Anaerocolumna chitinilytica: one gene and its partner. The main gene of each other region encodes a partner of the protein of the gene in region 2 in a complex. Links are inferred from orthologs where the notes say so. Each region holds a gene or a part of one and is shown on either strand. Other genes may lie near its edges. The genes, in order: groL and metK.

The links.
Region 1: the proteins of metK (region 2) and groL are in contact, whole or in part, in a cryo-EM structure (PDB 8P4O), measured with the Escherichia coli proteins. The link is inferred for Anaerocolumna chitinilytica from one-to-one orthologs.

Annotation. Positions count from the first base shown.
Region 1 is NZ_AP023368.1:815,093-819,819, forward strand. What follows is about bases 1,646-4,588. They hold groL (chaperonin GroEL), read left to right. Parts: upstream 1,646-2,277; coding sequence 2,278-3,900; downstream 3,901-4,588. Other genes in these bases: bsdcttw_RS03600 (co-chaperone GroES), read left to right, coding at 1,872-2,159; bsdcttw_RS03610 (DUF6106 family protein), read left to right, coding at 4,180-4,588. Outside these bases: bsdcttw_RS03590 (DUF2225 domain-containing protein), read left to right, coding at 1-559; bsdcttw_RS03595 (DUF6062 family protein), read right to left, coding at 743-1,465; more of bsdcttw_RS03610, read left to right, coding at 4,589-4,677.
Region 2 is NZ_AP023368.1:5,502,562-5,519,940, forward strand. Bases 14,594-17,379 are described here. They hold metK (methionine adenosyltransferase), read right to left. Parts: upstream 16,688-17,379; coding sequence 15,500-16,687; downstream 14,594-15,499. Other genes in these bases: bsdcttw_RS24395 (sensor histidine kinase), read right to left, coding at 14,594-15,297; bsdcttw_RS24405 (HD-GYP domain-containing protein), read left to right, coding at 17,133-17,379. Outside these bases: bsdcttw_RS24320 (peptidase domain-containing ABC transporter), read right to left, coding at 1-814; bsdcttw_RS24325 (hypothetical protein), read right to left, coding at 992-1,150; bsdcttw_RS24330 (sensor histidine kinase), read left to right, coding at 1,370-2,686; bsdcttw_RS24335 (LytR/AlgR family response regulator transcription factor), read right to left, coding at 2,683-3,456; bsdcttw_RS24340 (NADH:flavin oxidoreductase), read right to left, coding at 3,737-4,810; bsdcttw_RS24345 (hypothetical protein), read right to left, coding at 5,010-5,363; bsdcttw_RS24350 (iron-containing alcohol dehydrogenase family protein), read left to right, coding at 5,625-6,689; bsdcttw_RS24355 (hypothetical protein), read right to left, coding at 6,761-7,228; bsdcttw_RS24360 (MarR family winged helix-turn-helix transcriptional regulator), read left to right, coding at 7,474-7,917; bsdcttw_RS24365 (nitroreductase family protein), read left to right, coding at 7,993-8,592; proS (proline--tRNA ligase), read right to left, coding at 8,735-10,168; bsdcttw_RS24375 (AI-2E family transporter), read right to left, coding at 10,543-11,625; bsdcttw_RS24380 (cytidylate kinase family protein), read right to left, coding at 11,803-12,648; bsdcttw_RS24385 (TM1266 family iron-only hydrogenase system putative regulator), read right to left, coding at 12,747-13,025; bsdcttw_RS24390 (response regulator transcription factor), read right to left, coding at 13,107-13,796; more of bsdcttw_RS24395, read right to left, coding at 13,798-14,593. UniProt on the Escherichia coli protein: Catalyzes the formation of S-adenosylmethionine (AdoMet) from methionine and ATP.

The DNA of each region.
Region 1 (4,727 bases), 4.7 Mb from region 2 along the record:
AGCATGCCCTCACTGCGGATATGCTGCCTTAAACCGATTTTTTAACTATATGACCTCCCAGCAGGCGAAATTAATAAAAGAAAATATCACAGCTTCCTTTAAAGGAATGGCTCCGGAAGGGGAGGTCTTAACATATGATGAGGCTATTTCCCGTCACAAGCTGGCCCTTGTTAATGCTATAGTGAAAAAGGGAAAGATAAGTGAGAGAGCTTATACATGCCTTAAGACAGCCTGGCTCCTTCGTGGAAAAGCAGAAGCTTTGGCAGAGCAGGAAGAAACCGATGAAATCAGAAAAGAACGTAAGAACCTTCAAGAGGAGGAATTTGAATTCATAAAGAATGCCTGTGAAGGCTTTATGGAGGCATTTTCGAAGGAATCCTTCCCTATGTGCGGTATGGATGAAAATACTATGATGTATTTAATCGCAGACCTTGCCAGAAGAAGTGGCAAGATTGATGAGTCCAGCAGATGGATTTCCAGAGTATTAATCTCAAGGGATGCCAATGAGCGTATTAAAGCAAAGGCTAGAGAGTTAAAGGATTTATTAAAACAGGAATAGTATGAATTATAAAGGACATAATTCATACACAAGAATGCGCCTGCGAAATCCTCGGCGCATTCTTGAGGCGCGTTGGAAAAGAGCATGTTGATAGTATGAATAATTGAAAAGAATAATTCATAATAGGCAGCTATAAGAAGGGTGATATTAATCTTATGGCTGCCTTAATGTATTTATAGAAGATTAATTTCCTTTTTCATAGACGCTGTTAGTCTTTGTCATAGCTCTTGGAAGAGCATCTTTTGAATTTTTCCAGGGTTCATTTACATAACGGTAATCGAATTTATCAATAAACCATTCCAGATCATCCCGTACCCGCTTCATATTGTCAAAATATATCTTGTTTAAATCCTTACGAAAACTCTCCGCTTTCTCTCCGCTAAGGTGCTTGTCCGCTTCCTGGAATAAGAGGCCATAATGCTCGGTACAAAAGCCTTTGGAAGCTTTTAATTTATCAATAAAGGCACTGTCATGTTCAAAGAGGTAGAATACGGTTGTAATGTAAAGATTGAACATGTTATCAATCTTATTGCAGACGTAGCAGGAGCTTACTATATTATCTGTATATTCTTTTACAGGAGTAGTCTCCGTATTCTTTTTAAAAAGAGAAGGCCCTTTACCTTTCTTAGCGGAAAGGCCCTCTAAGTCCTTAATCGTCTTATCCATGTGGGTCTTTAGCATAAGGGCCAGCCCAAGACGGTTCTTATTCTCATAAAGCTTACCCAGATGATAATTGCAGAATCCGATTTTATCCGTTTCAGCTCTTACATCATCTTCCATGTAGCTGGGACCCATGGTGAATTCCACCGCATTGTTTTCAAGTGTTTTTTTCATAAAACATATCGGGCATTCGCAGTCACTGTCAAAAGCATCATTGACCGGTATGGTGTACAATTTTTCTTTCATTTTATATACCTGATAATCCTTTCTGGTATTCATAGTTCCTATTGCAATAAGTATAGCATGGCCCAGTTAATTGTACAATGAATTATTCATTCCCCCAGGTATAACAAAGAGTAAATATTCCCATATTAAGTAAGGTGAACTTCTGCAGAGTAAATATATAGTTTTAAAGTATTTGTTATATTGTAACTATAAAAAAGTGAGAAAAAATGAGATATTAAGAATAAAATGGAGCTAAAGTTAAATATTATCGAAAATAAAGCGTATTTTAAAGAAAAGTATGGTTGCATAATAAAGGCAAATTTACTAATATATCTTTATCGGTTAGCACTCAATTCGAGTGAGTGCTAATAAAATTCAAAAAATGCCTTTTTAAATGAAATATTGATATCATAAGGAGGAAATAAAAATGAAGTTAGTACCATTAGGAGACAAAGTGGTTTTAAAGCAGCTTGTAGCTGAAGAGACAACAAAGTCAGGTATCGTATTACCTGGTCAGGCAAAAGAGAAACCCCAGCAGGCTGAAGTTGTAGCAGTAGGTCCTGGCGGTGTTGTAGATGGAAAAGAAGTAACCATGCAGGTTAAAGTTGGAGATAAGGTTATATTCTCCAAATATTCCGGTACTGAAGTGAAATTAGAAGAAGTAGAATATATTGTTGTAAAGCAGAACGATATCGTTGCTGTTGTTGAAGATTAGTTTGAATTATCGAGAAGTATAGATCATAACTGTGTCTGAGAGTCTAGACCCAATGATTCGCGGGAGGAAAAGACATAGCAGTTTACGGAACATTAATTTAAATCAGGAGGTTATAAAAATGGCAAAAGAAATTAAACATGGTGCAGAAGCCAGAGCAGCTCTGGAAAATGGCGTTAATTTATTAGCAAATACAGTAAAAGTTACTTTAGGACCCAAAGGAAGAAATGTTGTATTAGATAAATCCTACGGCGCACCTTTGATTACAAACGACGGTGTTACGATTGCAAAAGAAATTGAATTAGAAGATGCTTTCGAAAATATGGGCGCTCAATTAGTAAAAGAAGTTGCTACAAAGACAAATGATGTAGCTGGTGATGGTACAACAACCGCTACTGTTCTTGCACAGGCTATGATTAATGAAGGTATTAAGAATCTGGCTGCCGGCGCAAACCCTATCATCTTAAGAAAAGGTATGCAAAAGGCAACTGACAGTGCAGTAGATGCTATCTTAAAGATGAGCTCCAAGCTTAACGGCAAGGCACAGATTGCAAGAGTAGCTGCAATTTCTGCCGGTGATGATGCAGTTGGTGAGATGGTAGCTGACGCTATGGAGAAAGTTTCCAATGATGGAGTTATCACAATTGAAGAATCCAAAACAATGAAGACAGAGTTAGACCTGGTTGAAGGTATGCAGTTTGACAGGGGTTACATCTCCGCTTACATGGCTACTGACATGGACAAAATGGAGGCTAATTTAGACAATCCATATATCTTAATCACAGATAAGAAGATATCCAACATTCAGGATATTCTCCCTGTATTAGAGCAGATCGTTCAATCCGGTGCAAGACTTTTAATTATTGCTGAGGATGTGGAAGGCGAAGCTTTAACAACTTTAATCGTAAATAAATTAAGAGGAACTTTCAGCGTAGTTGCTGTTAAGGCTCCCGGCTATGGTGACAGAAGAAAAGAAATGCTTCAGGATATCGCTGTTTTAACAGGCGGTACTGTTATTTCTGATGATTTAGGTCTTGACTTAAAAGAAACTACACTGGATCAGTTAGGACGCGCAAAATCTGTTAAAGTTCAGAAAGAGAATACAATCATAGTTGACGGTGAGGGTGAGAAGAGAAATATTGATGCCAGAATCGCACAAATAAGAGCACAGATAGAAGAAACAACATCTGATTTTGATAGAGAAAAATTACAGGAAAGACTTGCGAAGTTAGCAGGCGGCGTTGCTGTTATCCGTGTAGGTGCTGCAACTGAAACAGAAATGAAAGAGAAAAAACTTCGTATGGAAGATGCTCTTGCAGCAACAAGAGCAGCTGTAGAAGAAGGTATCGTAGCAGGCGGCGGTTCCGCATACATCCACGCATCCAAGGAAGTTGCTAAGTTAGCAGCTACTTTAGAAGGTGATGAGAAAACCGGTGCTAACATTATCTTAAAAGCTCTGGAAGCTCCTCTTTACTGCATCGTATCCAATGCAGGATTAGAAGGTTCCGTAGTAACCAGCAAGGTAAAAGAGAAAGATCCCGGAGTTGGTTTCGATGCTTTAAAAGAAGAGTATGTAGACATGGTAGCTGCAGGAATCTTAGATCCCGCTAAGGTTACAAGAAGTGCTCTTCAGAATGCTACCAGCGTAGCATCCACATTATTAACAACTGAGTCAGTGGTTGCTAATATTAAGTCCAATGAACCTGCTATGCCTGCAGGTGCCGGCGGAATGGGCATGATGTAATTTTGAAATGAGCTAATTCCTAAAAGGGAGTCTGCATTTGCAGATTCCCTTTTTTCATAAGATTTTTATAAAGATATAAGAATTATTTTGGGAATAAGGCTTTTCCTTTCCTGGTTTTTTTAGTATAATACTCTTATAAATATGCCAATTCAGAGAATTGTCAGACGGCTGTCTAAAGTTAGCTATTCTTATGTTGTGTATTAGCTTACAGATCAAACTGCCGGGACAAAATAATACACTTAAATAAATTGGCATAAAATCAGGTCAGGAGGCAAAAAAATGAATGAGTTATATGCAGAGGCAGGAGTGAAACGGAAGGATACTGCCGGAACATATGCTTTAAGATTTTTATTAATATTTGCAGCAATTGTATTATTTTTCTTTTCTATGCGCAGCCAAATTCTACTGTTCATAGCAGCAATCGTAATCGTTGCAATTTTTTATTTTTTCCCAAGGCTTAGTCTGGAATATGAATATGTATTCTGTGACGGACAGTTGGACTTTGATAAGATAATGGGAAAAGCAAAGAGAAAGACCGATTTAAAGATAGATTTCGAGCAGGTTGAGGTAATGGCCCCTGTCGGTTCTCATGCATTGGATAGTTTCAATAATGGAAAATATGCAGTAAAGGATTATACCTCAAGAGATAAAAATGCAAAGCCCTATGTAATAATATATCGTCAGGGTGAAAAAAGTCTTAGGATTTTATTTGAGCCAAATGAGAAGATGTTAAGTTGTATAAAGATGAAACATCCCAGAAAGCTCGTTCAATATTAAAGATTAGAATAAAGTATAAGGGGATTATCTGTAAGCGGGACCGCTTCAGA
Region 2 (17,379 bases):
TCTCTCCCACTTTTCTGGTTCCGAAAAAATTCATGGGAAGCTTCAATACATGTCTGTAGTACCCAAGCAGCAGTGCAATATCAAGCTTCTGACTCAAATACAACATCAAATGAGAACGAAAAGCCGATAAAACCACCTTAAACAGATTTAATAAAATTACTCCGATTGACAATATATGAAGGGTTTTAACCAATCCTGCCGATAACACATCATCCAATAGCACTTTAAAATAAAAGGAACCTAGTATCCCCATGGCCGTTATTAAAAGAGATGCAATAAACACATGGCATAAAAGACGCTTTTGCGGCAAAAGCAGATATAAGAAGCGTTCAAACAACCCCTGGGTCTCATCTCCCTTTTCAAAATTCTGTCCGGGTACCATAAGAATAAGGATTCCCGTCCATTGATAGTGGGGTGCCTTTCCCTCTGCCGCTCCTTCGCCCATAAATTCTCCCGGCGTTAATTTGACGATTCCTTTACCCGGGTCCGCAAGTATAATTTCTTTGGCTGTTATTTTATGTATCACGACATAATGAAGCAGGGTACCATCCACTACCACATGGGCAATACAAGGCAGCGGGAACTCGGAAAAAAGGGCATTCTTATCACCTTTTACCCCTTTCGCACTAAAGCCGAGCTGCTCTGCTGCTTTTATTACACCATAAGCGTTGGTTCCCTGCTTATCTGTACCGGCAACTTCTCTTATCCTTGTAATGGATGTTTTAAAACCATACTGTTTTGAGATGGTCGCCAGACAGGCTGCACCGCAATCTGTCATATCATGTTGTTTGATACAGTAGTATTTACGAAACATAGATTCCTCTTTTGTTAATGGCAAGAAATGCTGTTTATAATTCGTATACATTCCAACCTATTTTTACTTTTTAGCTTTATTCACTGACAAAAATTTACCACTTTTTAGGAGTATGTACAATGCAGATGTGCTATTTGGTAAAAACACCGTGGTAATTGGTTACAGTCTGCATATGTATTATTTATCAAAGTATTTAAAAATATCTTTAAATTCCTGGCATACATTTGTAACAATGACTTTAAAAAAGGCATCTCCCCCCACGGTTTTTTCTAATTCATCTACTTTAAGTTCACATAAATTATCGTTCATCTCAATATTTACTTTTTTCTTATTCATCTTTCTACCTCCTTTTAAGTCGAATCTACCACTTTTTTATCACATCAACAATATAGCCGTGCTATTCGGTAAATAAACCATGCTATTTGGTATGTTATCAGAAAGACTGGTGATAAACATTTTTTTCTAATTAGGATTAAAATAACAATAGGTTTGTGATAAAATAGAACTATACATCGAAACTCGATGATAGTTCTTATGTTACTTAGGAGATATTTTATGAATAGTAATTTTGTTTCTGTAAGCATTGATATTACTTATAATTTATTGGCTTTGTTAGTTTTAGATAAATACTGTGATTATTTTCTGACACGTTCTCAATCAGATAAACTGTATATAAAACGGCTGTATTTTTATATCCCGGTACAAATCTTACTAAGCATTCTATCAATCGATACCGTTATCTTTACTACTTTGCTGTTTGTAAGTTATTTATTGTACATCAACCTTTTTTACATTACAGAATTTAAAAAAGGCCTTCTCTTTGTACTCAAGTTTTTTCTCATTTTTTATGGTTTATCTGGAATTGCTTTTATCGTAATATCTTTTTTTATGGATTTTTTATCAGGCCTGATTGGCTTGTTTGATAATAATTTTTATCAAAACCTTAAAGGAATCATAGTTAATACTCTGGCTTATATAATATCCTGCTTCTATCTGCATCATAAAAAGCTGAAGCACCAACCAGTTAACAATCCCTATAAGAGGTATGTTTATCTAATCTTAGGATTAATTATTTTTGTATTAAGTACTTTTATAATCTATATCTATACTTTAAACTCTTCAAAAGAAGCATTGGAGAATATTGTTACAATCATTTTCCTAATAAATATTCTAATGATTGTACTAATCCTATCCATCTACGAAAAAATCGTTGACTCTCTTCAGGAAGCAGCCCTGAAACAATTACAGCAGCAAAAATATGAACTTGCACAGAGTTATTATGAAGAACTAAGTGAGAAATCCAAGCAACTGGTGTCTCTTCGACATGACTTTAAAAATCATCTGAATATTATTGCAGGGCGCTTGGAGCAAAAGGATTATACAGAGGCTCTTTCCTATCTGGAAAGGATTACAGCTGTTACGAAATCTGCCGGAGATTTGATTATTACGAATAATGCTACTGTCTCTGCTATTCTTCAATCAAAAAAAGTAGAGTGTGAAAGAAAAGGCATAGGGTTTACTTATACCGCTGCCTTTGAGAAAATATATAAATTAACAGATATGGATTTTACGATAATACTTGGCAATATACTGGATAATGCCATTGAAGCACAGGAAGAGGTGAGGGCAGGTAAATACCTAGCCGTTTCCATCACACAGGCAGATACCTATCTTGTTATCCAGTGTGAAAACCCCTATCTGGCAAGTCCTATGAAGAAGAACGGACGCCTGGTAACCTCTAAAAAAGATAGCGAATTTCATGGGGTAGGGCTATTAAACGTCTCTGATGTATGCGAAAGGTACGGCGGTGACTTCCATTATACCTATGATAATTCCATCTTTACGGTCAGAATTATGCTTCCTAATTATTAGAATGTCTGCTCCTGGAGCTTTACATATATCCTATTCATAAATCGTTCCTTGATGTCCTTATAATACTTTCTGCTGACCGGTACTTCTATGTAGTCTGCTAAGACTATGGTGTTCTTACCGACTTCCTGTATCATGTCAAAGTTCACAATATAACCTTGGTGAACATAGCAGAATTTATTAACGTCCAATTTCTCGTATAATTGGGACAGTGTCTCATAGCAGGCATATTCATTATCTCCGGTGCGGATAATACTTGTATTGCGTTTCTTTTCTATATATTTTATCTTCGTTATTTCGATGTATACATCTGTGTTTTTAATTTTAACTTCCAGATATCTCTTTCTGGCACTGATTTGGTCTCTCTTAAAGTCAATGGCTGCCGTAGCAAGGGACATAACTTTCTTAAGCTTTGTATAATCCACCGGCTTTACCAGGTAATTAAGAGCATTTACCTCAAAAGCCCCCAGCGCATAATTATCAAAGCTGGTTGCAAATATGATTATGACATCCTCGTCCTTTTTTCTAATCTCTCTAGCGGTCTCCATACCGGATAACCCACCCATTTCAATGTCCAGCACCAGGATATGAAAAATGGTTTCCTCATACTGAGACAGCAATTTTTCTCCGCTGCTGAATCTGCATATATCCAGCTTGTTTCCGCTTTCATTTTCATAGGTCTTTAACAAATTGCTCAGTTCATCCTGATAATAGATTTCATCATCGCATATGGCGATTCGATATTGACTTAGCATATCCCTTATCCTTTTCATTATGGAGTTTCTTTCAAATGGTATCTCTTTATGACTATATTTTAATAGGAAGCTGAAACCAAATCAACCCCTGTATGCTATTCTGCATAAAAACAGTGGTATTTAGCCAAATAATGAAACCGCTCCATATAAAAAGATGCTCACTTAGTGAAACTGCGAGCATCTTTCTTATAAACTTACCTATTCTTATAAAACATATTATTATTAACTTACCTATATGAACCAGGCCCAAAACTTTGCTGATTACCTATCGGGAAAAGCTGACTCTTTGGTATTTATCTTAGTTGTTAAAGATACAATTTGTCTCTTTTCCGAAGCACTTCGAACAGGATATACACTTTGCCGGTGTCCTATCTCCGCTCAACCAGCGGTTAACCAGCTCCGGCTCTCGTATAAATGGCCGGCAAAGGGATATATATTCTATGTTCGTTTTTGCTATTACCTCTTCTATCTTGGTAAAATCCCGGTTTCCGCCTACTAATATAACCGGAATATCAATTTCTTCTGCAATTTGTGCAGCATACTGTTTGAAATAGGATTCCGTTTCAGGAGTGATTTTTCTAATAGTCCCCTCATTCACCCTCGCTGATGGAATACCGCCGCTGATTTCAATCGCTGTTACCCCGGTATCCTGCAGCATTTTACAGACATGTCTGCAATCTTCAAAGGTAAGCCCGCCTTCCATGAAGTCATCACAATTGACTTTCACAAGCACCGGATATTCTTCTCCTACTACTGCTCTTACCCGCTGTATGGTTTCCACTACAGCTCTTGCTCTGTTTTCTATGGTACCGCCGTATTCATCGGTTCTTCGATTGTAATAAGGGGTAAGAAATCTGCTCAGAAGATATCCATGAGCAACATGGATTTGCACTCCGTCAAACCCTGCCTTTTTTGCTCTAGCGGCTCCATTGGCAAAAGCCTCCTCCATCTTATGAATATCTTCTATGGTCATTTCTTTTGGTACTGTCTGATATACCAGATCAGTTACTTCACTTGGACCCCATAATTCACCCTCTAAGGTACTTTTATTCTGTGCCCCGTTGCACACAAGCTGTACTATGATATTTGTATCATAGCTATGGATAATATCAGTCAAATTCTTATATTCTTCAATAAAAGAGTCGTCATAAATTCCCATTTGACCAGGAACTAACTTTTCTGCATCTGTAACATTTGTTAATCCGGTTATAATAGTGCCAACTCCGCCTTTTGCAAGGTTTTCATAGAGTTGAAGCAACTTTTGTGTGGTATGTCCTTTTTCATCTGCTCTTCCGTCATGGGTTGCCGAGCGGATTATTCTGTTTTTCATCCGCATACCTGATAGTTCAGTGGTATCAAATAATGTTCTCATTTAGTCGCTCCTTTAATAGATATTTATTGTATAATCCATTGATATACATAGGTTGAGTTCCTGCTCTTGTTCTCTTTTTCATTCAATTATATTTTGGAATTCATATTATATGTATATGCATATATTATTCGTTTCATCTATAATTGTCAAGCAGTTTTTCTTGAAAACACTATCCATCGTAACCAGCAGCAAAAAGTAATTAGCTTCTATCTCCAAGTGCAACTAAGATCTGATTCGTCCTTTTTTCCAGATAATTTTCAATATAATCATGCTCTTCGTCATTAACAACAAAAAAGTTTGCATAGTAATTGGGATCAGGGTTTCCGCCCACACCCCCATAATATTTTATCCCATCGATTATCACAACATAATCATTATACCAGGATGAAAACACAGTCCCAAGTGGCCTATCCGGCTTCCCATTAAATCCAAGAAACTCACAGACTTTTCCTTGCTCTCTTAAATACTTAATAAATCCGATAATCGGTTCTTCCATTGGATTTTTAAAATATTTATCCGGTATGATAATATCAATTTTATTATCAGATGTCATGAAACTCCTCCTCATAAGACTATACTGCACTCCAAATCCATGGTATTATTATACAGTAAATATTTAACTATAAGCAATACCTTTCTTAAACACGGCAGCTAAAATCGTTATAAAAAATAATGAATGTCAATACTAATAATGTCTTGCAAATGATTAAAATTAATTATACATTTATAAGAGAACAGGTTGAAAGCTCAGACTTTTTCAATTATGCTTTACCAATATACAATGAATGATTAGGTATTCACGAAAGGAGTTATTATGGGTATATCCATGCACAGAATAGAAATACCAACTATTATGGAGGTCGACAGTAACAGACTTGTACATGTGGGTTCCTATATTGAGAGGGCCGGAATCTCGAATGTTGCAGTTTTTTTTGGTGAGGGAATAAGGGATCTCTTCGGAGAAGTTATCCTGGATTCTATTCAAAAAAAGCCCTCCCTCAACCTGCTGAATACTTATGATTATGATGATATCCGCCTGGAAAGCCTGATATCAATAGCCTTTACCCTTCCCAAAAATATTGATGCTATTATAGGCGTCGGAGGCGGTAAGGTATTAGATGCTTCCAAATACATTGCTTTTCTCAATAATGTACATTTTATAAGTATTCCTACTTCCACCTCTAATGACGGCTTCTCCAGTTCAGGGTGTTCGCTGATTATAGACGGGAAGAGAACATCCGTACAAGCAGCCATGCCCTTTGGATTAATCGTCGATCTTGATGTTATAAAAAATGCCCCGGCAAAATTTATATACTCCGGTCTGGGTGATATCGTATCAAAGATTACTGCTATTTATGACTGGTATTTTGAAGAGCATAATCACAAAGCGAAGGTAGACGATTTTGCTGCAATGCTTGCCCGAAAGTCCGTCAACAGTATTGTACGTATGCCTTATACCGATATTACCGAAAAGTATTTCTTAAAGGAAATGGTGGACTCTCTGACTATGAGCGGAATCTCCATGGAAATAGCCGGCAGCAGCGCACCTGCCAGCGGAAGTGAACATCTCATCTCCCATGCCCTCGATAAAGTTGTAGCTTTTCCTCAGCTCCACGGAATCCAAGTTGGCGTTGCCACCTATCTGATGAGTTTAGTCCAAGAGCACCGGTATGAGAGAATAGAGAAATTCCTAAGCGAAACAGGCTTTTTTGATTACGTTGAAACATTGGGTATGAAGGCTGATGATTTTGAAGAGGCAATTGATTTTGCACCATCTATTAAAGTAAACAGACATACCTTTATCCATGTGGAAGAGAATCGTCTGAAAGCTAAAATGCTTCTAAGAGAAAATGACATACTACGAAGGGTACTTAAGTAATGACATGTAAAGGGGGGTAGGAGCATGCTTATCATACGGGAACTTTTGGATAGCGATATGCTGGAAGTGACTTACTCGTCTTCATCCTGCTCTGCACTGTAATAATGGACTCCTACCCTCTTTAATACCAGATAATGAGCGCCTTTTAGTGACTTAATCGTTAACTTTAATTCATATTGCTTTCTTACATCCATTAATGACTCGTTGGCATCTGTTATTAAGGTATGTACATCGTAACTATTCTTAAAATCTATTGTTTCAAATTGTGGTATATTAAAATTCTTATCTTGCAATGTATAAGAGATCTTATCGATATAATCTTTTTTTCCGTCATATCCAATATACTCAAAATAGAGTGAATCATGATTTGTTCCGTTTATCTTAATAGATGTATAGGTTGCCATCCATTCATCGTCTTTTCCATAAAACGCGCATACACCATCTTTTGTTTCATTGTATTTTGCTACAAACTTTATACATGTAACAATTATTACGACTGTTAATGCAATTAACCCAATTATATATATACGTTTTTTCATATCTCCTCCTTTTTATCTCATATCATTTAGATACAAAGTAATTTTTCTGCTTACTTTTATATGGAATAATATCTATTATACTTATACTATCCAAGTAGTCAACTACTGCTTGTACTATCTTCATAACAGTACATATCCTTATGGCTAGCATTCATTTTATTTATAATTAATTTATCGAAAATATATTTTATAAAATTTAATTTTACCCTATTGACATTATTACTAGTTAGTAGTATATTAGAGCCATGGAAAATAAATCATTATTAAATACACAAACCGAATTGAATATGCAGACCCTGCGGATATTGAACCGATGCAGCCAAAGTGTTCATAAGAAAGAGCTCAGTGTTATTAAGGATAGCGGACTTACCGCCTCCCAGTTCGAAGTTCTGGAAGTCCTCCGAGATCTTGGAGATTTAAGAATTAGCGACATCATTGAGAAGATACTTGCTACCGGCGGCAACATGACAGTTGTTATTGATAATCTGGCAAAGGATGGATTGGTACAGCAATCAGTAGATCCTCAGGATAAGAGAGTAAAGCTTATTCGAATAAGCGATAAAGGAAAAGCCCTGATGGATGATCTGATTCCCCGTTATCTGGATAATATTAATACAATCTTTGATAAGCTGCCAGAAGCAGAGAAAAAAACCTTAAGAGAAATTCTAACAAAACTATCAGGCTTATAAAATCTTAGACTGACAGGGTATAGCAAAATACATTTTTAAACACAATATTATTATATTAAATCAGGAGGATTTACCATGAAGAATTTTTTAGAAGCAATTGAAAACAGACGTACTGTATATGCATTTAGTAAAGAATCACCCATATCCGATGAAAGAATTCAAGAAATTGTAGGGCTTGCCGTAAAGCATTCTCCTTCCGCTTTCAATTCTCAGAGCAGCAAGGTTGTATTATTATTCGGAAGCGAACACGATAAGCTTTGGGATATCGCTCTGGAAGCCTTAAGAAAAATTGTTCCTGCAGAGAGCTTCGCTTCCACAGAGGAAAAGATTGCATCCTTTAAGGCAGGACATGGAACTGTCCTCTACTTTGATGATAACGGTATTGTAGAATATCTGCAAAAAGAATACTCCCTATACAAAGATAACTTCCCTGTATGGGCTCAGCAATCAAATGGTATGTTACAGCTTGTCGTATGGACTGCATTGGAAGATGAAGGACTCGGTGCCTCCCTCCAGCACTACAACGAACTGATTGAGGAAGCTGTTAAGAAGGAATGGAATCTTCCTGCTTCCTACAAATTAATCGGCCAGATGCCTTTTGGTAAACCTACCGCCGCTCCCGGTGAGAAATCTTTTGTACCACTGGAAGAACGTTTTAAGGTATTTGGAGCTTAAGCTTATTCCTAAAAATTTCGATAGATTAACCCCTTTTAACTCCCCTCCAAAAGATGAGGCAAGGTTTTATACCTTGCCTCATTTCCGTTTTAAAACATATTATCCTGTTTCACTACATATTGCCTTTAGTATTCAGTGCTTATTAATAAGCTTTGCCCCAATAAACCATAGCTTTTGCTTTCTTACCGCAGCATACGCAAGTATCTGTGATTTCTTCCTGCTTAAAGGGCATACATCTGGAAGTAGCACCGGTCTCTTCCTTTATCTTATCTTCACATGCCTGGTCACCGCACCACATTGCTTTTACAAAGCCGGGTTTTGTAGCAACTTCTTCCTTTAGCTCTTCAAAGTTACCAGCCTGATAAGTATGGGAATCTCTGTGGACTCTGGCTCTCTCAAGCATTTCTTTCTGCATGGTTTCAAGAACTTCTCCTACCTTTTCTTCCAGGCTGTCTAATGATACTACCAGCTTTTCTCTGGTGTCACGGCGTACGATAACTGCCTGATTTTCTTCGATATCTTTCGGTCCAATCTCAATTCGGATGGGGATTCCTCTCATCTCCTGCTCACTGAATTTCCAGCCGGGACTCTTATCGGTATCATCTACTTTTACGCGGAAGGCACCCAATTTATTCTTAAGTTCTGCAGCTTTTTCAAGAACTCCTTCTTTATGCTGTGCGATAGGAACAATCATTACCTGAGTAGGTGCTACTCTGGGAGGCAGTACGAGACCGCTGTTGTCACCGTGCACCATAATAACAGCACCGATAAGTCTGGTGGTCATACCCCATGATGTCTGATGAACATATTGGAGTTTATTATCTTTATCCGTATACTGGATATCAAAAGCATGAGCAAAGCCGTCTCCGAAGTTATGGCTGGTTCCGGACTGAAGTGCTTTACCGTCGTGCATTAAAGCTTCTATGGTATATGTGTCTTTTGCACCGGCAAACTTCTCTTTGTCGGTTTTCTTACCTCTAATCATTGGTATTGCAAGTACTTCTTCACAGAAGTCAGCGTAAAGATTCAGCATCTGGATTGTTCTCTCCTCTGCTTCTTCCGCTGTAGCATGGGCTGTGTGTCCTTCCTGCCACAGGAATTCTACGGAACGCAGGAAAGGTCTTGTAGTCTTCTCCCAACGTACAACAGAACACCACTGGTTATATACCTTGGGCAAATCTCTGTAGGATTGTATAATATTAGAATAGTGGTCACAGAAAAGTGTTTCAGAGGTAGGTCTAACACACATTCTCTCCTGCAGGGGTTCCAACCCTCCATGTGTTACCCAGGCAACCTCCGGAGCAAATCCTTCTACATGGTCCTTTTCTTTTTGCAGCAGGCTTTCCGGTATAAACATAGGCATATAAACATTCTCTACCCCAGTTTCTTTAAATCTTCTGTCCAATTCTCTTTGGATATTTTCCCAGATAGCATAGCCGCCGGGTCTTAAAATCATGCACCCTCTTACGCTGGAATAATCGATCAATTCCGCTTTTTTAACTACATCTGTGTACCACTGGGCAAAATCCTCTTCCATGGAGGTAATTGCTTCCACCAGCTTCTTTTCTTTCGCCATAACGGTTTCTCCTTTCAGATCTTGTGTGAAATCATATCTCCTTCACACAGGTTTTATTAATAAAGGTAATAGGAGGAAGCGACATTACTTAAGCTGCTGTAAAAAGGCAATAAAAAAAGTCCTTCCTCCACAAGGGACCGAAAGACCTCGGCGGTACCACCCTAATTAACTGTTCCCAGTTCACTTTGACACCGTTAACGCCGGTTCTACGCCATACTTTCATACAGTGCTCCAAGGTAGGTTCTATAAGTTTATCCTGAGAATCTCTCACCAATCTATTCTCTCTCTGGGAGGACAAATATTATATACTATTCCTTATCATTGCTTTGTATATTGATTTTATGCCACCTCCAGGTCTTTGTCAATCTATTTTTTTACTCCTGATTATCTGGCGTTACTTCCGGTACTTTACGTCCATCGATCCGGTTTACAGCTTCTTTTATGATGGTTACTATCATAACCAGACCCACAGGCCCAAGGAGAAAGCCAAATAAACCGAATACCTTAACTCCTACATACATTGCCATCATAGTATAAACCGGCTTAATACCTATACGGTTTCCAAATAGCCGCGGCTCTACTGTATTTCGTAAAAGCATGCAGCTAACATATGCTGTCAGGATAATAGCTGCCGAATAGACGTCTTTCTGAAACAGGCTGATAATTGCCCACGGTACTAATATCATACCGCTGCCGAGTATAGGAAAGGCATCAACTACTCCGATACCAATCCCGACTAAAAGAGCGTATTTATTATGAATCAAAAACATGGAAAGGGTACAGATAAGAGAGATAAACAGTAACATAATACCCTGGGTTTTCAGATATGCTTTTCCCATATGGGATAGTTTTGAGGTGACTATCTGAATATCTTTATAGAAGTAAGAATTTCTTACCCCTTCTTTATACTGTTCCTCATCCTTAATCAGCAGTAAGATGCTAACCAGCATAATTAGGAGAATACCAATAAAACCTACCATTCCAATCAGAAGATTTATACTTCTTGTGGTAATCACCGGCATTATCTTATTCTTAATAACGATCAATACCCCATCAAAATTGGTATAAATAAAATTCTGCACTGTACCAAGCTTTATACCCAGTACTTTATCGCATCCGGAACAAAGAGAATCGATATAACCGGTCAAAACAGCTAAATAGATCGGGAAATTCTTTAGTAATGCTACCACCTGCTGTAACAGCATATCACATACATAATAGACGATAAAACCGACTAGAGCACTTAGTAAACACAATGACAAGATTGCCCCTAACAGCTTTGGTAGCCTTAGTTTTTGATTTAGAAACCTCACAAGGGGCAGAAGCGCCGCAGCTATTAGATATGCAATAATAAAGGGAGCAAACAGAGGCAGCACATATTCCAATCCGATATACACTCCTGTAACCGTAAGAATAACAACCCCTAATATCTTTACTTTTTTATTTACCTTAAACATAATAGCTGCCTCCTTTCTGTGCTCCATAAATATTGTCCGATAAAATTAATTTAAGGAATAGAACCAAAGAAATAAAAATAAAAACAGAGGTATTGATTAAATACCTCTGTTTTTATTATCTTCCAAAACCTTATTTGTATGTTAGGTGATTATTTCATCAATTTCAAAAGATTGGCTTTATTGATTATTTAAGGTTGTAAACAAAAATGGAATACCGGCTTCTCTCGCAGCCTTTACATCCTCTAATCCGCTTAAGATTTTATAACTATCTCCGTTCTTTTCTGCAATGATTTTAACCTCCGGAAGGTTAGCATCCACAAGATTAGCATCCCAGCGTTCTTTTGCCTTTTCATAAACTGAAATCTTATCCTTTAAGATATCTGCTTCTTCATTTCCGATTTCGTCTTTGTATAAAGATTTCGGAGATAACAATACTCTGGTTGTCTGTACCATCTGACCATGATTGTCAGCTACCAGAGCATAATAATCTTTTGCTTCTTTCATGATTGTTGAAGCAATAAGCTCCGGAGAGGAGTATGTGCTCTCTACAACCAGATTATAATTGGAATAATCAAAGTATTCCAAATTATAAATATCTTTGTAACGTACATTCTCTGTCTGTGCTCTCATATAAAGCTTTTCTTTTGCTTCCTCTAAGGAAGAATACTGCTCTTCTGTTCCTCTGTTGTCATTCATAACTCTTTCTGCGGCAACATTTAAATCCACGGCAAGAAATACTTTAAAAGATTTTTCTACAAAATGCCAGGCCAGCCTGGAGTCAAAAATAATATTCTTATCCGGATTTTCTCTGGAGATTCTGGCGGTTGTGTCATCTATCATGTTATCGTATTTATGGTCACTGCACATTAACTGGTTCATCTCAAGGGTCGTCATGTTCATTTGTCTCGCCAGCTCCCGCTGAACCTTCCCTGTGGAATAAATCTCAAAGCCGTACTTGTCCTCCAATATCTTACAGATTGTAGATTTGCCGCTTCCCAGATTTCCTGTTATTGTGATATGCATAGTGTCCTCCTATTGTTTCCAAAAGCTTGTCTTAAAAGTTTAATGGTTAACATTATAACACGCTATATGCCACAAGTAAAGCCCGTCAGAGTAACGTATTACAGCCCTAAGACATCTTCGTTTTGAGGTGCCCCCGCTTTGGAATAAACTGTTTTTGCACTTATTCCCTCTAACATACCAAGCTTTCCTGATAAGGAATTAATGGTGTTATTGTCAGCCTCAACTACAATGCTGATAATGTTCATCTGCTGGTCTCTGATTGGAAGCCCCATTCTGCCGATGATGAACTTTCCGAAATCATGAAGAATATGGTTGACCTCCTCTACCTGCTCCAGATTTTCAACAATAATACCAACTAACGCAATCCTCGTCTCCATTTTCGCCTCTCCTTTTCATTTTTCTAATATAGACATAACAATCTAATATTATTCTGTACCAAATAAATGCCCCGAACTCTACTACACCTTAAAACGATATCCCACGCCCCATATGGTTTCAATATACTGAGGTTTTGAAGTGTTGAACTCAATCTTCTCCCTGATTTTTTTGATATGCACGGTAACCGTGGCAATATCTCCTATGGAATCCATGTCCCATATCTTCTGGAATAGCTCCTCTTTGGTATAAACCCTGTTAGGGTTCTCCGCAAGAAATGTAAGAAGGTCAAATTCTTTCGTAGTAAAGCTCTTTTCCTCATTATTAACGTATACTCTTCTGGCTGTTTTGTCAATCTTCAGGCCTCTGATTTCAATAACTTCGTTTTCCCTGGCGCTGTCACCGATCAACCGTTCATAGCGGGCAAGATGTGCTTTTACCCTTGCCACCAGTTCGCTTGGACTAAAGGGTTTAGTAATATAATCATCTGCACCCATGCCGAGTCCTCTGATCTTATCAATATCCTCTTTCTTAGCAGAAACCATAAGAATAGGAATGTTTTTTTCGCTTCGGATATTCTTGCATATCTCAAACCCATCCATACCGGGAAGCATAAGATCTAATATTATCAGGTCAAATTCTTCCTTTAAGGCTCTTGTAAGCCCCTGGTCTCCGGAGTTTTCAATCTCCACCTCAAAGCCGCTAAGCTCTAAGTAATCCTTCTCCAGCTCTGCAATTGCCATCTCATCTTCCACTATCAGTATTCTGCTCATCCTAGACATCCTCCCTGCACTTTCTTAATGTGAAATAAATGGTAGTTCCTTTATCTTCTTCACTTTCGGCCCATATAGTTCCCATATGGTCCTCTATAATCTTCTTTACAATAGCAAGTCCAAGACCGGTACCTCCCTTGGTAGAATTCCTGGAAGCATCTGCCCGGTAAAATCTTTCGAATATAAAAGGTATATCCTTTTCTGCAATTCCCGGTCCGTTATCTTCTATGCTGATCACAACTTCTTCCGCTCTGTTAAAACTTGAACCCTCCATAATCCGTATGCTAATACGTCCCTGCTTCTTTCCCATATATTTTACGGAATTTCCGACGATGTTGCTGATTACGCGCTTTAATTGCTCTGCATCTGCATTGACAATCGTACTCGGATCCGTTTCATTATGGTACTCTACTTCAATATTTTTAACTTCAAGATCGAGAGTAATCTCTCCCAGACAGTCTTCAAAATAATTACCCAAATTAATACAGGAAAAAGTATAAGGCATGGTATTGCAGTCAATCTTGGAGTAAAAAGAAAGTTCATCTACCAGTGAGGATAAATCATTGGCCTTAGTATAAATAGTCTTTATATATTTCTCCTGTTTTTCCCTGGTGTCTGCGACACCATCCATAATACCCTCCGCATAGCCTTTTATTGCCGTTATCGGAGTTCTTAAATCATGAGAAATATTGCTGATTAATTCCTGCATCTCCTGTTCGTAGCGAAGCCTGACATCAATCAATTCCTTCAATCGGATTCTCATTTCTTCAAAGTCCACACAAAGTCTTCCAATCTCATCCTCCGGGTCACCTTCAATAGAATAATCCAGATTCCCTTCCTTCATAGCATTGGTAGCAGCATGAAGTGTATTAATAGGAATAATTATACTTCGGTATATCCATAGTATCAATACGGAAGCCGTAAGGATAACAATAGATACCAGAGATAACAGGAGCTGAATAGCGGAAGCTTTAAACTGAGGAATGAGGGTATCAAGCTCTGTAATAATAAATATACTTCCCTTTGACCCATCTGCGAAATAAAAATCCTGCTGCTTTAATAAAAGCGGGTATTTACCGTCAACATATAACCCGCCTTCTGCATTTCCCGTGTGTTCTCCAAATGCAGGCATACTTGTTATTATTCTATCGAACCTGTCCGTATCACCGGCATAAATAAAGTCGTCGTCCTTTCGAACGGCAATGTAGGAGTACTTTCCTTTTAATTCTTTTTGAAGATAGCTGATATATTCTTCATCCCCGAACTTTTCCGGATCCTTTTGTGCTGTCAGAACAATTTCATTATATACACCCCGGGTCAAACGGCTTAATAGCTGTACCGGATTAGAAATAGCGGTGATTGAATTCGTCTTAACATCATAGGTTTGCTTTATTGCATTATTCTGATACCCGATAATAATGCTTAAGGCAAGGCAAACCAGCATAAGAGGTATTGTAGTTATAATAAGAAAGGCTGTAAAAAGCCTGCTCTTTAATTTCAAGGTAATGACCTCCTATCAAATTATTCCATTGTTTCTATTCGTATTATACCATATGCCTGATAGTTCTACACCGAAAATAACTATGAGCTTTCTAAATATTTTATGAACTTATAGGGTTTTCTGATTAATTCTTTGCCTCATAAACAAAAAAAGGAGGCACTTTAAGCTAATGCTTTGTGCCTCCTGCCGTTATTGCCGGTATTTATAAATATTTCTTCAGTAATTCCACTTTATCTGTCTTTTCCCAAGGTAAATCAAGGTCATTTCTGCCAAAGTGTCCGTAAGCTGCTGTCTGCTTATAGATAGGACGTCTAAGATCAAGCATCTTGATAATTCCTGCAGGACGAAGGTCAAAGTTCTCTCTGATGATTTCAACTATTTGTTCTGAGCTTAAGCTGCTTGTTCCGAAGGTATCCACCATGATAGATGTAGGCTGTGCCACACCGATAGCATAGGATAACTGGATTTCGCATTTATCTGCAAGGCCTGCTGCCACAATATTCTTTGCTACATAGCGGGCTGCATAAGCTGCTGAACGGTCTACCTTTGTGCAATCCTTACCGGAGAAAGCACCGCCGCCGTGACGTGCATATCCGCCGTAGGTATCAACAATTATCTTACGGCCTGTAAGTCCGCTGTCTCCGTTGGGTCCGCCGATTACAAAACGTCCGGTGGGATTAATAAAGAACTTTGTCTTGTCATCTAAGAGCTCTGTGGGAAGAACTTCCTCAAAGACATACTTTTTGATATCTGCATGTATCTGTTCCTGGGTAACATCGGGATCATGCTGAGTAGATAGAACTACTGCATTCAGATGTATGGGTTTTCCTTCTTCATTGTACTCCACTGTAACCTGGGACTTTCCATCGGGTCTTAAATAAGGCAGTGTGCCGTCTTTACGAACTTTGGTAAGCTGTCTGGTTAATTTGTGGGCCAGAGATATGGGATAAGGAAGGTATTCTTCCGTCTCATTGCTGGCAAAGCCAAACATCATACCCTGGTCTCCCGCACCGATTGCCTCTATCTCATCTTCGGACATCGTGTGTTCCTTGGCTTCCAGTGCCTTATTAACGCCCATGGCAATATCCGGTGACTGTTCATCCAGAGCAACCATAACACCGCAAGTATTTGCATCAAAGCCATACTCAGACCTGTCATATCCAATCTCACGAATGGTATCACGTACGATTTTCTGAATGTCAACATAGCCCTTTGTAGTGATCTCTCCCATTACCAGTACAAGTCCTGTTGTTATCGCTGTTTCACAAGCGACACGGCTCATAGGGTCCTGTTCTAGCATAGCATCTAATACCGCATCCGATACCTGATCGCATATTTTATCGGGATGCCCTTCTGTAACTGATTCTGAAGTAAATAATAATTTGTTCATGTCATCTCCAATCTGTGCCTGCCAGCCTGCAAACAGCCTGCGGCACGCGTTCAATGAAAAGTGTGGTTACTTCTCTTCCTATCTCTTGTGCAAAACCTTTGCAAGGATTATTTTATGCAATAAAAAAAGTCCTGCTAAGTGGACTTGAAAAATACATCAAATCCTCTTATTGTTCGATTACTCGCTCAGGTTGGCACCTTCCGCAAAGGGGGTTGCCGTGACTTCATAGAGCCTTTACTCTCCGTCACTCTGAATAAGAGAAATAATTTATAAAATTTTATGTTACGTAAATGAGAATATAGTATTAGTCAGCTTTTGTCAAGCATTTTTTTATTGACATCTTTCGGTGTTTTTTCTATACTTAAGCTATATATTGGTATTGACAGATGCCTTAACATCTGCAGCCATATGCGCCGGATAAAGACGCGGATAGGAGCGTATTAGTGTGAGTAAACAAAGAATATCCATAAGGCAGGCAAAGCCCGGTTTAGTAGTAGCAGATGATGTCTATAATTCAAACAATCAATTGGTAATATCCAAAGGAGTAGAATTAACTGACCGTATAATTACAAGATTGAAATTTAATTCTGTTAGCGAATTCAATATTGTCCTTGACACAGATGAACCACAAGTACCGGTGAAAGAATCAAGTTATTCTGAAAAAGTTCGCCAAAGTGCTGAGTTCAAGGAAT